2 linked regions of the Gemmatimonas sp. genome follow. The protein of the gene in region 2 interacts with the protein of the main gene of each other region in a pairwise test. Links are inferred from orthologs where the notes say so. Each region holds a gene or a part of one and is shown on either strand. Other genes may lie near its edges.

The links. Proteins that work in one complex are often made in the same cells at the same time.
Region 1: the proteins of secD (region 2) and pheT interact in binary tests that used the Escherichia coli proteins (3 or more experiments, as listed by UniProt). The link is inferred for Gemmatimonas sp. from one-to-one orthologs.

Annotation. Positions count from the first base shown.
Region 1 is NZ_JANPLK010000043.1:42,475-48,395, reverse strand. What follows is about bases 326-3,446. They hold pheT (phenylalanine--tRNA ligase subunit beta), read left to right. Parts: upstream 326-725; coding sequence 726-3,167; downstream 3,168-3,446. Other genes in these bases: RMP10_RS11370 (hypothetical protein), read left to right, coding at 3,157-3,446; pheS (phenylalanine--tRNA ligase subunit alpha), read left to right, coding at 326-729. Outside these bases: more of pheS, read left to right, coding at 1-325; more of RMP10_RS11370, read left to right, coding at 3,447-3,597; RMP10_RS11365 (cell division protein ZapA), read left to right, coding at 3,594-3,905; rny (ribonuclease Y), read left to right, coding at 4,157-5,743; RMP10_RS11355 (bifunctional 5,10-methylenetetrahydrofolate dehydrogenase/5,10-methenyltetrahydrofolate cyclohydrolase), read left to right, coding at 5,733-5,921.
Region 2 is NZ_JANPLK010000042.1:78,619-85,820, reverse strand. The notes cover bases 3,072-5,906. They hold secD (protein translocase subunit SecD), read right to left. Parts: upstream 5,409-5,906; coding sequence 3,735-5,408; downstream 3,072-3,734. Other genes in these bases: RMP10_RS11060 (bifunctional riboflavin kinase/FAD synthetase), read right to left, coding at 5,486-5,906; secF (protein translocase subunit SecF), read right to left, coding at 3,072-3,727. Also shown: RMP10_RS11095 (UDP-2,3-diacylglucosamine diphosphatase), read left to right, coding at 1-125; murI (glutamate racemase), read right to left, coding at 39-863; RMP10_RS11085 (hypothetical protein), read right to left, coding at 866-1,462; RMP10_RS11080 (RidA family protein), read right to left, coding at 1,477-1,866; RMP10_RS11075 (TatD family hydrolase), read right to left, coding at 1,890-2,711; more of secF, read right to left, coding at 2,717-3,071; more of RMP10_RS11060, read right to left, coding at 5,907-6,454; tRNA pseudouridine(55) synthase TruB, read right to left, coding at 6,451-7,202. UniProt on the Escherichia coli protein: Part of the Sec protein translocase complex. Interacts with the SecYEG preprotein conducting channel. SecDF uses the proton motive force (PMF) to complete protein translocation after the ATP-dependent function of SecA.

The sequences.
Region 1 (5,921 bases), on a different replicon or contig from region 2:
GATGCGACCATGCCGGCGCGCAGTGTGTGGCGTGGCTCGCTGCATCCGGTCACGCTCGTAATCGACGAGATCTGCGAGATCTTCCGCGAACTCGGATTCACGATCGCGCTCGGTCCGGAAGCGGAGACGGAGTGGTACAACTTCGGTGCGCTCAACTTCCCGCCTGACCATCCGGCGATGGAGCTGCACGACACGTTGTATCTCGGCAAGGACACGTTGCTGCGCACGCATACGTCGCCCGTGCAGGTACGCACACTGCAGCAGTACAAGCCACCGGTGCGAGTGCTCGCGCCGGGGCAGGTGTATCGCCGCGACTTTTTCGATGCGACGCACGCGCCGGCCTTCATGCAGCTGGAAGGACTCGCTGTGGATGAAGGTATTTCCTTCGTGGATCTCAAGGCCACGCTTGCCGAGTTCGCTCGTCGCTTCTACGGGGCCTCGCGTCGCGTGCGCTTCGGCCCCTCGTATTTTCCATTCGTCGAACCCGGCGCGCAGATGGATGTCGAGGTCGATCTGAACGACGGAAAGGGCCTGCGTTGGGTCGAGATTCTGGGCTGCGGCATGGTGCATCCGCACGTGCTCGATGACGCGGGACTCGATAGCGAGAAGTTCATGGGATGGGCGTTCGGTATGGGACCGGCGCGCATCGCGATGTCGCGCTACGACATCAGCGACATCCGCGTGCTGTACGATTCCGACGTCCGTTTCCTGGAGCAGTTCGCGCGATGATCGTTTCTCATGAATGGCTCAAGCAGTTCGTGCCGCACACGCGCTCCGCGCAGGACATCGGCGATGCGCTCAGCCGCCACTGCGTCACGCTCGACAACATCGAGCGGCTGGGTGCCGAACTCGCGTCGTTCGTCGTCGCGCAGGTCGTCGAAGCGGGTCGGCATCCCAATTCCGATCATCTCTGGGTGACCAAGGTAGACGACGGCAGTGGGACGCTGCTCGATGTCGTCTGCGGCGCGCCAAATGTCGTCGTGGGCACCAAGTATCCCTTCGCACGGACTGGCACGGTCATGCCGGGTGGCCTCAAGATCGAAAAGCGCAAGATTCGCGGGGAGACGAGCAACGGCATGCTCTGCTCGTCGCGGGAACTCGGCCTTGGTCAGGAGCACGACGGCATCCTGGCGCTCGAGACCGACGCGGTGCCGGGCACGGCGCTGCTCGACGTGCTGCCGATCGCCGATGCCCGATTGGATCTCGACGTGTTGCCGAACCGCCCTGATCTTCTATCGCACGTCGGCGTGGCGCGCGAAGTCGCCGCCGTGCTGGGCGTGCCGATGTCCGAGCGACCGGCCGAGATCTCGCCGGCGGCGCCGAACGTGCCGGTGCACAGTGCGCCGTCGAGTGCTGCCGGCGCGCACGCGACCGTACGGATCGACGATGCCGTCAGCTGCCCGCGGTACGTTGCGGCCGTGATCACCGGCGTACAGGTCGGGCCGAGTCCCGATTGGCTGCGCCAGCGTCTGGAGAGCATCGGCCAGCGCAGCATCAGCAACGTGGTCGATGCCACGAACTATGTGCTACACGGCCTCGGACAGCCGGTCCATGCCTTCGATCTCGCCAAGCTGTCGGGCAAAGGCATCGTAGTCCGGCCAACGGTCGATGGCGAATCGATTGTGACCCTTGATGGCACCTCGCGCGCGCTCGCGGCCGGTACCACCGTGATCTGCGACGGTGCACGCCCAGTCGCTCTGGCTGGTGTGATGGGTGGCCTCGACAGCGAAGTCACCGCGTCGACCACTGACGTGCTGTTGGAAGTCGCCGTGTTCGAGCCGAGGTTCGTACGTCGCGTGCGTCGTGTCGTGCATTTGTCCACCGATGCGTCGTATCGCTTCGAGCGCGGTGTGGACGGTGGCAACACGCTCGAGGTGGCGCGCACGGCTGCTGCACTTATTGCGCAAGTCGCCCATGGACAGGTGGTCGAGTTTATCGATGTGGGCGTGCCGACGGCCGCGCGGAATGCGGTGACGGTGCGTCCGTCGCGGCTCGCGCGCGTGCTCGGCGTCGTCGTCGCGCCGTCGGAGATTCGCCACCGCCTCGAGTCGCTGGGCTGTACCATCGTCGAGGACGCCCACGGGTTGGTCGTCACGCCGCCAACGTGGCGACATGACTTGCTCATCGAAGTCGACCTGATCGAAGAAGTCGCGCGACTGGTGGGATTCGACACGCTGCCCGACGAACTGCGGCCGTTCCGACCGGGCAATGCACCTGATCATCCGTTGCATCTCGCCGGTCGTCGCGTGCGCGATCTATTGGTGGGTATGGGTCTCGCTGAGACTCGTCCGATGCCGTTCACCAGCACCGGCAACGAGCACACACCGCGCGTGCGCAATCCACTGGCGGATGACGAACCGTTCTTGCGCGCGTCGATTCTCGACACGCTCGCCCGTCGTGCGGAGTACAACCTCACGCGTATGCAGGGCAATCTGCGCCTGTTCGAAGTCGGAAACGTGTTCATCGGCACGTCGGACCGACTTCCTCGTGAGGAGGTCCGCGTCGCGGCGCTGATCATGGGCGGTCGTCGTCCGGCCCATTTCACCGAGCCACAGCCGCCGGCGTTCGACGTGTGGGATGCGAAGGAGATCGCCGTGCGCGTGCTGGCCGCGGCGTTCCCGGGCAAGGCGGCTACAGCAACGGCTGGCGCCGGGCCGGCCATCTGGACGCTCGCGGTCGAGGGCCTGGGGGAAGTTGGTACGGTCGAAGCGGTCACGCTGGACCGTCCGGTCTGGGCGAGTGAGGCATTCGGTATCGAGGTCGTCTTGGGTGTGATGCCGTCGGCCGACGTGGCGCCGCCGCGCGCCCACGAACACACGGCCGCTCCGATCGAGCGGGAATCTCCGGCCTCGGCCGGGATCCGATTCACGTCGCTCCCGACCACGCCAGCGGCCGAGATCGATCTGGCCCTGCTGGTGCCGGACGGCGTCGCGGCCGCCACGGTCGAGCAGGCGCTGCGCCGTGCCGGTGGTGAACTGCTCGAGCAGGTCGCGCTGTTCGACGAATTCCGCGGAGCCGGCGTGCCAGAGGCGCATCGGAGCCTGGGTTGGCGGTTGACGTTCCGCCATCCGGAGCGCACCCTGCGGGACAAGGAAATCGAAGGTCGGCGCGCCCGCCTGCTGGATCTCCTCGATAAGGAACTCGGTATCCGTCCACGTGCGTCCTGAAACTGCCGCGTTTCGCGAACTCGATACGCTCGTTCGTAACCTCAGCGACCAGCTGGCGGGGTACCGCCGGCGGGCGCTGTCGGCTGAGTCGCGCACGCGTGAACTCGAACAACTGGTGGCCGAGCGGGACGGGACACTGATCGAGGTGCGGGCGGATGCCCAGCGATCGAATCAGACGCGGGCGCTGCTCGAAGCCAAGGTTCGAGAGCTCGAGGCCAAAGCTGAGCTGGCCAGGGCGGAAGTGGTGCGTGTGCAGGCAGCCTTCGCGGCGGCGGCGGAGGCGGCCACGCCGCAGGCGGTCGACAGTGAACTGGCCCGTGAAAATGAGCGGCTGCGGACCCGCCTCGCCGAGGCTGGGGAAAAAACCACCCAACTGGGCGAGCGCGTGCGCTTTCTCCGTCAGCAGATCGGCCACGGAGCGGAGCGATGATCGACAGCAAGCTGGTGGTCAAAGTCCGGATCGTCGGCGAGGAGTACACGCTTCGAACCGAAGCCTCACCGGAGCATACCAAGGCGGTGGCGGAACACGTCGATCGGACAATCCGAGCCATCATGGGCGGGAGTTCCACGATGGAAACGCAAAAGGCGGCGATCCTGGCCGCGCTGCAGATCACCGACGAGCTGTTCCGCGAACGCTCGGCCGTTGAGTTGCTGACCACGGACATCAAACAGCTGGCCACCGATATTCGACCGCTGCTGCCTCCCGCCAAGCGTGGCGAGGACGGCAATCTGGTCTGAGCAGCGGCCCGTCAGCCGACAATGCGTGGGCGAGACGGTGGTCGTCTGGTGCTCCCCGTTGCGGGTCCCCCGACGCGTCCGTACGTTCTGAAAGTCAATGGCATGCGCGCACCCCTGTGCCGCGGCAGCGGAGGTCGCTCCCTCTCCGCCGGCCGCGGCGCATCGTGATAGTCGCCCGTGCCGTGCGCACGATAGATCTGCTGGAAAACGATCAAGAACCCGCGATCAACCGCGGTGGAGCATAGATCCTCATGGGCGAGATTCCCGCAGCGGCGCTAGTTGGCGCCCTTGGGTTTATCGCGGCTGTCGTCGCGTACGTTGTCGGACGACAGTCGTGGCGTAAAGTGGAGACGACCGAGCAACAGCGCGCCCTCGTCGTCGCCGAAGAGGGTGCAGTCCGCGTCATCGATGAGGCGAAGCGCGAGGCGGAGACGCTGAGGCGGGGCGCGATCGTCGCCGGTAAGGAGGAAGTCCTCCAGCTGCGGGAGTCGCACGAGCAGGATGTGCGGCAGCGCCGCGTCGAGCTCGAACGCGAGGAAAAGCGGGTACTCGAGCGCGAAGCCCAGCTGGATCGTGCGCGCGAGTCGCTCGAGAGCCGCGAGCAGGAAGTGCAGCGTCGGGGATCGGAGCTGGGGCGACGAGAGGCGGTCGCTACGTCAAAAGAACAGGAAATCGACAAACTCGTCGCTGACGAACGGCGCAAGCTCGAGCAGTTGGCGGGTCTCAGCGCGGATCAGGCGAAGGCCGAGCTGATTCGCCGGCTTGAGGACGAAGCGCTGGCGGATGCGGCCAGTCGGCTGCGCGAGATTCGCGAGTCCGCCAAGCGCAACGCGGACCGGGAGGCCAAGAAGATCGTGGCGCTCGCCGTGCAACGTGTCGCGGCCGAAACCACGGCCGAGACCACGGTATCGGCTGTATCCCTGCCGAATGACGAGATGAAGGGACGTATCATCGGCCGCGAGGGGCGGAACATCCGCGCCTTTGAATTGGCGACCGGTGTGGACGTGATCATCGATGACACGCCGGATACGGTGGTGGTGTCCTGCTTCGATCCGGTCCGTCGCGAGACGGCGCGCCTCGCGCTCGAGAAGCTCGTGAGCGACGGGCGCATCCATCCGGGGCGCATCGAAGAAGTGGTCGCGAAGGCTCGCAAGGAAGTCGAAGTCGCGATCATCGAGACCGGCGAGCAAGCCGCGTACGATGTCGGAGTGGCGGGACTGCACCCCGAGCTCATCAAGCTCATCGGCCGCATGAAGTGGCGTACCAGTTATGGCCAGAACATTCTGTCGCACTCCAAGGAAGTCGCGTGGCTGGCCGGCATGATGGCCGCGGAACTCGGGCTCGATGTCGCGCTCGCGAAGCGTGGCGCGCTGTTGCACGACATCGGTAAAGTGCTCACGCATGAGCACGAAGGCACCCATGTGCAACTCGGCGTCGAAGTCGCCACCAAATACGGAGAGAATCCGTTGGTGGTGAATTGTATCGCGGCCCACCACGACGACGTGCCGCACGAGAGTGAAGTGTCGGTGCTCGTGCAGGCCGGCGACAGCATTTCCGGTTCTCGCCCCGGTGCGCGGCGCGAGGCCTTCGAGACCTACGTGAAGCGGCTGGAGGGACTGGAGAAGATTGCGTCGAGCTATCGCGGTGTGGAGCGAGTGTTCGCCATCCAGGCCGGCCGGGAGATTCGCGTCGTCGTCACGCCGGAACAGGTGGACGACACGCGCATGACAGCGCTTTCGGAAGAGATCGCGCGTCGCATCGAGTCCGAGCTTCAGTATCCTGGGCAGATCAAAGTCGTGGTCATTCGAGAGAGCCGGGCGGTGGATTTTGCCCGCTGAACTGATCGACGGCAAAGCGATTGCGGCGAACGTGCGCGCCGATGTGGCGCGCGACGTGGTCGCGTTGCGCGCGCATGGGGTGGTGCCCGGGCTCACCGTGGTCCTTGTTGGCGACGACATGGCCAGCGCGACTTATGTGGGAGCCAAGGAGAAGGCGTCTCGCGAGGCCGGCATGACG
Region 2 (7,202 bases):
TCGAGAGCGATCGGATCTCGTTGCGCGCGTGGCGCGACTCAGGTGAAGACGTGGTACTCCACAGCGGTGAGCGGAACATCGAGGAAGCGACCGCCGAGCGCGAGGAAGTGCTGCGGCGCGTCTGAGGCGACAAAACGGTGTGTCGGTTCCCGCCCATGCTCGCCCGACGTGTGCTGCAGCAGCCCGCGCTCGGCGAGGATGCGTTCCACTTCGGCCGCCGTTTCTTCCGCGCTGTCAATGAGCCGGACCTCAGGCCCCATCTCGGCAGCGATGACCGGTGCCAGCAACGGATAGTGCGTACAGCCAAGCACCAGTGTGTCGACCCGCGCCTCACGCATTGGCGCCAGATAGTCGTGGGCAATCAGTCGAGTGGAGAGGTGATCGATCCAACCCTCTTCCACCAGCGGTACGAAGAGCGGACACGCCTCGGCCCGTACGTCGATGTCTGGTGACTGCCGGTGAATCGCCCTCGTGTAGGCACCGGACGCAATCGTTCCGCTAGTGCCGATGACACCGATTGGTCCACCGCGGCTCGCGCGCACGGCGGCCCGAGCGCCCGGTTCGACAACACCAATGACCGGGACCGACAGCGTCGACTGGAGCGCGTCGAGGGCGTGGGCGGTGGCCGTGTTGCACGCGACGACGACGCATTTTACGCCTTCCTGCACCAGCCACTCGCCAATCTGTAACGCGTAGCGTCGTACGGTGTCCGGACTCTTGGGACCGTACGGAACGCGAGCGGTGTCGCCGAAATAGAGTAGCGATTCCGCTGGCAGCCGCCGCATGAGGGCGTTGGCGACGGTGAGACCACCAAGGCCAGAATCGAACATCCCGATCGACGCCCCGCGCGATGCCTGCATCATGCTCAGAATCGAATGGTGGCAGCGAACACGGCGCCCGATGGGCGCGGATACGCCGACAGCTCGAGCGGCACGTCCCACAGCTGCGCCGAGACGAACGCATCAGCGCCGGCAAAGAGGTGATTGAAGGCGACGACGGCGATCCAATCTTCCACGTGCAGGCGTCGCGTTCGCACCAGATCACGCGTGAATCCGTTCGTAAAGATCCCATTCTTGACGACTGAATCGCCAGAGACCAGGTACTGGCCGGGCAAGGTGTCGATCTGGAATCGACGCGCTTCCCTCAGATCCATCTGACTGCGGCGCATCATCACAATCGCCGCGAGTTCGATGCTGGCGAACAGCGCCCCGGACGTCCCGCGATCCAAGCGCGATTGCCCGAAGCCAGGCAACAGCGACGAGTAGAGGAACGCCCGCTTCGGCGTGAGCGGTGGTGTAAATCGGCCACGCTGGGTGAGCGGGGAGACCGGAGCCGCCGGCTTGATGATCGGCGCGGGAACCGGCTTCGCCGTCACCGAGTCGCGCTGCTGCGCCACCAGCGGCGCGCCAACAGGCGCCACTAGCGCCAGTACCAACAGCGCGCGCGGAACTAGGCGAAGCATGTCTCTGATACTCCTCAGCGCGCGGGGAGAGCCGCGACGAGCTCGATCTCGACGCTCACGTTTCGAGGGAGCCCGGCCACGGCCACCGTGGAGCGCGCCGGACGGGCGTCGCCGAGTACGCGCGCGTACACCGTATTCATCGCGACGAAGTCGTCCATGGACTTCAGGAAGACGGTGGTCTTTACCACGTCGCTCCAGGTCACGCCGGCCTCGTTCAACACGGCGGACAGATTCGAGAGTACGCGCTCCGTCTGCGCACTCACGTCACCGGTCTCGATTTCCATCGAAACGGGATCGAGCGGGATCTGACCAGCCGTAAAGAGGAAACCATTGGCGCGAACCGCCTGCGCGTAGGGGCCGATCGCTTTCGGTGCGTGGTCGGTGTGCAGGGTCTCGATGGGCATGTCGGTGATGCGCTGGAAGGTGATCAAGAATGAGCGAGCGAGGTCGCGGTGGGCTCGGCAGCTACCACGGCATCAGGCAGGTCGAACAGTACTTTCGTATTGCGCAGCGTTTGCCAACCGAGAGCGTCGACATCCTGCTGCCGGACGGCGGCCAACCGGGCCAACGTCAGAGGCACGAACGCCGACTCATTGCGCTTTCCACGATGCGGCACTGGTGCAAGATACGGCGCATCGGACTCTACGAGCAGTCGGTCGCTCGGGACCAGCCGCAGCAACGCGTCGTCAGTCCAGCTCTTGAACGTGATGATGCCGCTGAACGAAACAAACCATCCGACGGAGAGTGCGGCCTCCGCCAGCGCCGCCGAACCGGTGTAGCAGTGGAGCACGCCCCGCACGCGCGCGACGTCGGCCCGCTTCAGGAATTCGGCGGTATCTGCCTCGGCCGCTCGGGTATGCAACACGATCGGCTTGTGCAACTCCTCGGCGAGCGCGAGTTGGGCGTCGAGGGCGTATCGCTGTTGTGCACGCGGTGCGTGATCGTAGTGCGTGTCGAGGCCGCACTCGCCGACGGCGACCGCTCCGTGAGCGACGGCATCACGAATGGCGGGCGCATCGGTGGCATCGTCCCAGCCCGCAGCATCGTGGGGATGGACGCCAGCGGTGAAGAAGACAAAGCCCGCATGGCGCTCGGCCAGACGCCGGGCCCGCAGCGCGGTGGCAGCTGACTCACCAATACAGACAAGGGCCCGCGCACCTACTGCGCGGGCCCGCTGGATCACCGCGTCCGCTTCATCAGCGAACGCGGGATCGGCCAGATGTACATGACTATCGGAAAAGACGATCATGCGCGTTAACGCGAGGCGAGACGCTCCGCCTTCCGCGCACTCTTGTCGCCCGAGTTGTCGTTACCCGCGTTGACGGCCCGGCTCGTGGAGTCGGATGTGGTGCGCGGATACTTCGACTCAATCCAGATCAGAAACGGACCGGCGACGTAGATCGAGGAGAAGGTGGCGACAAATACGCCGAACGTCATGACCCACGCGAACGGTCGGATGATCTCGCCGGCGATGAACAGCAGCGCCAGCGTGGACGCCAGCACGGTGGCGTGCGTCATGACGGAACGAGGCAACGTCTCGTTGATCGCGCGGTCGAGCACCTGTGAGAGCGACTCGCCCTTCGCCCGCTTCTTCAGATCTTCGCGAACACGGTCAAAAATGATAATCGTGTCGTTGGCCGAGTACCCAAGCAGCGTGAGAATGGCCGCGACCACGGTAAGCGACACCTCGATGTTGAACATCTTGATGAACGCCATCGTGAGCAGAATATCGTGCGCGGTGGAGAGCACGGCCGCCGCACCGAAGCGCCAGTCGAAGCGGATCGCGAGATACATGAGGGTGAACAACGACGCGATCAGCATCGCCGTGAACGCGCCAGAGCGCAGTTCACTGCCGACCTTTGGTCCAACCGCCTCGGTGCGCACAATCGTGACGTTCCCTGCGCCGAACTGCTGCTCCAGGGCTGCTGCGATCAACTTCGAAATACCTTCGGCGCCGGCATCCTGTGCTTCCACCTGCTTCTCGTCACGAGCGCGAATGGTGTACTCCGTCGCTGTGCCGTACTGCTGGATTTCGCTTCCCGCGATGCCTGCCTTGTCGAGCGTGCTCCTCACTACGGCAACATCCGGTGCCTGCTTGAACTGGACCTGCATGAGCGTTCCGCCCGTGAAGTCGATGCTGTACTTCACGCCACCGGTGATCCCGAAGGTGACGAGACCTGCCACGATGAACGCGACCGTGAGGCCGGCGGCGATGCGCCAATGCTTGACGAACTCATACTTGGTGTTGTGAAAGATTCGCAGCATGGCGTCCTCAGATGCTCAGCGTCTGGTTGCCGCGCGTACGGCTGAGCCAGATCATGAAGAAGGTCTTGCTCACGAAGATCGACGTGAACAGCGAGGCCACGAGGCCCGCGATAAGCGTGACGGCAAAGCCGCGCACCGGTCCCGTGCCATACTGATACAGCACCATGCCAGACAGAATCGTAGTCGCCGAAGTGTCGATGATGGCGCTCAGTGCGTGGCGAAAGCCTTCGTCGATCGCGAGTCGGTTGGACTTGCCGTGATCGAGCTCCTCACGGATGCGCTCGAAGATCAGCACGTTGGCGTCGACGGCGATACCGATGGAGAGCACGAAGCCGGCAAGTCCAGGCAAGGTGAGCACTGCATGGAAGCCGGCCAACACCGCGAGCGTGTACACGAGGTAGAGCAGCAGCGCCGCGACCGCCAGCATGCCGGCAAATCGGTAGTAGCCGATCATAATGACGACGATAAGCAGGAACGCGACGGCGAGTGCAAGCGCACCCTTGTTGATCGAGTCGGCACCGAGGCTGGCACCGATGCTGCGGACTTCGGCCACCTTGAGCGGCACCGGCAACGCACCAGCACGCAACACGAGCGCGAGATCCTGTGCGGCCTGCAGCGTTCCGCCGCCAAGCGTAATCTGACCGTTGCGGCCGATCGCGCTGTTGAGCACCGGCGCCGTCACGACGCGCTGGTCGAGCACGATGGCCATGTTGTCCCTCACATGCTTGCCGGTCTCGACCTTGAAGCGACGGGCGCCTTCGTTGTTCAGCGTGAACTGCACGACGTTTCCTTCCACCGGATCGGTGGACGGACGCGCGTCGGTGAGCACTTCACCCGTGATGATCGGACGCGAGTCGAGCACGTACAGCGCAAAGAAACGCTGGGTGCCGGAGACGAGCGAATCAACGCCCCAGCGCATCACCTTGCCCGGAGGCATGGCCCCCTGAATCGCCGGCAAGGAGAGTGCACGCTCGATGGCGGCGTACGACGCCTCCGGCACGATGTACTGACCCGGGATTTGGCCGGGCTGCACGTTGGTGCTAAACAAACCGCCGATCACGACGGCCGGTGTCTTGGCCGTCGAATCGGCACCCGTGGACGCAATCGCCTTTCCCGTGGAGTCCTTGGAGGAATCAGACTGCTGCGTGAGCAACGAGGTGGCGCCGCCCTTCTTGGCGGTGTCGCCAGCAGCCTTCGCTTCGGATGCTGCCGAGAGCCCTGCGTTCTTGGCGATCTCGTCGAAGCGCGGCATCACCTTCTCAAACGCCTGCGTCTTATCGGTAATCTGGAACTCAAGAAACGCCGACTTCTGCACAACGTCCTGCGCGCGTTCCGCGTCGTCGATGCCGGGGAGTTCCACGATGATGCGCTCGTTGCCGGCCTTCTGCACTACGGGTTCGGACACGCCGAACTCGTCAATGCGCTGGCGCACTACCTTGAGTGCACGATCGAGCGCCTCGGACTTGTTCGCGACCGCCTGCTTGGACTCGTCGACCTCGAGCGTCAGGTGCATACCGCCCTGGAGGTCGAGACCTCGCTTGAGCGGCACGCGACGCACGGTGTCGTAAACGAAAACGCCATCGCGCTTCACCCGTTCGACAACGGTGCGCGGAAAGAGGGCCCACGCGGAGGCCGCGAAGAGTCCCACGATGAGCAGGATGCGGTACTTCAGGTTCGCCATCGATGCCGGTGGCCAGAGGTAATGTCAGCGCGTCGGGGAGCGAGACGCGAGAAATGGCGCAAAATGCGCCTAGCCTCTTAACTTAGGGGTCCAGTAGTCGTGGCGGTAGCCAGTCCCTGCAGAGTCTCGCGCGCGGCGGCCTCATCGTGGGCAAGCTGCGCTCGAAGGGCGCCGATTCCATCGAATGTCCGCGTGTCGCGAATCCGATCGATCAGGTCAAGCCGGATTGGCGCGCCGTACCAGTCGTGCGCCGCATCGAAGACATGCGTCTCGATCCGCCGCGAGGCATCGCCAAAGGTCGGCCGCGGCCCAAGGTTGAGCATGCCGCCGAACGGCCCCTGCGGCGTCTGCACCCGCACCGCGTAGACCCCGTCGGGAGGGAGCAGTTTGCGGGCCGGCGGGGACTGCAAGTTGAGAGTGGGGTACCCGATCAATCGGCCGCGCTGGTCGCCTTGGATCACCCGACCGGCGATGCTGTACGGGCGCCCCAGTCCGGCCGCTGCGGTCCGCAGATCACCCTGCAGAATAGCCGACCGGATGGCCGTCGACGAAATGGCCTGGCCGTCCGCGGCGTGCACCGGCGGTAGCACGGTCACCCCGAACCCGCGCGACACGCCGAGTGCACGGAGTACGTCGATATCGCCGAGGCGCCCGCGTCCGAATCCGTGGTCATGTCCGACGAGCAGTTCGGCCACGCGGAACCGCTCGCGCAACACCGCATCGACGAACTGCTCCGCTTCATACGCCGCCAACGTGGCCGTGAAGGGGAGCACCGCGACATAGGAAACGCCGGACTGCGCAAACATCTCGAGTTTTTCGTCGTGCAGCGTGAGCAGCGGCGGAGCGGCCGACGGGCGAACCACTTCGAGCGGGTGCGGTTCGAAGGTGATCACGACACTGGGTCGGTCGGTCTCGGCCGCCAAGGCGGCCAGTCGTGCGAGGACATCGTGATGCCCGCGATGCACCCCGTCGAACGTGCCGACAGTAATGACGGCGCCGGACTCGCCGATCGGCAGGCCGACCGGGTCGGACCAGACCGACGTCATGACGCCGCCTCATCACCGAGCATGACGACACGCGGTTGCCACCAGTCGCCGGCCACGCGCTCGGCGATCGCGACGACGGTATCCTGCCAGAGGAGCGCCCCGCGATCGCCAGGCGTCGTCGCTGGAATCCGACGGCCCACGCGAAGCGCGGCCAGGCCCGCCTCGTCGAGCGATTCGTGGGCGATCGCGCCGAGGGCCGACAACGGTGGGCGCAACAGCACGCGGCCATCGAGAATACTGCCTGGCTCGAGCTGCTCGAGCGTTATGGCATCGGCTACGTGCGCGGCGCCGCTGGCCACGCGCCGCAGACTCTCACAGTGCGCGGCACTTCCGAGTGCGCGCCCAAGGTCGCGGGCGAGCGCGCGAATGTACGTGCCGCCGCCACAGGTGATCCGCACGGTAAGCGCGTCGCTCGTACTCGCGAGCCATTCCCACCCCATGACAAGCACGTCGACGGGCGGCAATTCGACCACGTCCCCGCGTCGCGCGATGGCGTAGGCGCGTTCGCCGTTGACATGTTTCGCCGAGAAGGCGGGCGGCACTTGCGCCAGGTGGCCGGTGAGCGTTGCGATCGCCTCGCGGAGCGGCGTGGTCGCGCACTCGGCGAGCACCTCGGCAGCGGGACCCATCGCTTCCCGGGTGACCTCACCGGTGCGATCGTCGGTGTCCGTTTCGTGACCGAAGCGAATCACCGCGTCGTACACTTTGGGCTCGCCGACGACATGCGGGAGCAGCCGAGTGGCGGAAT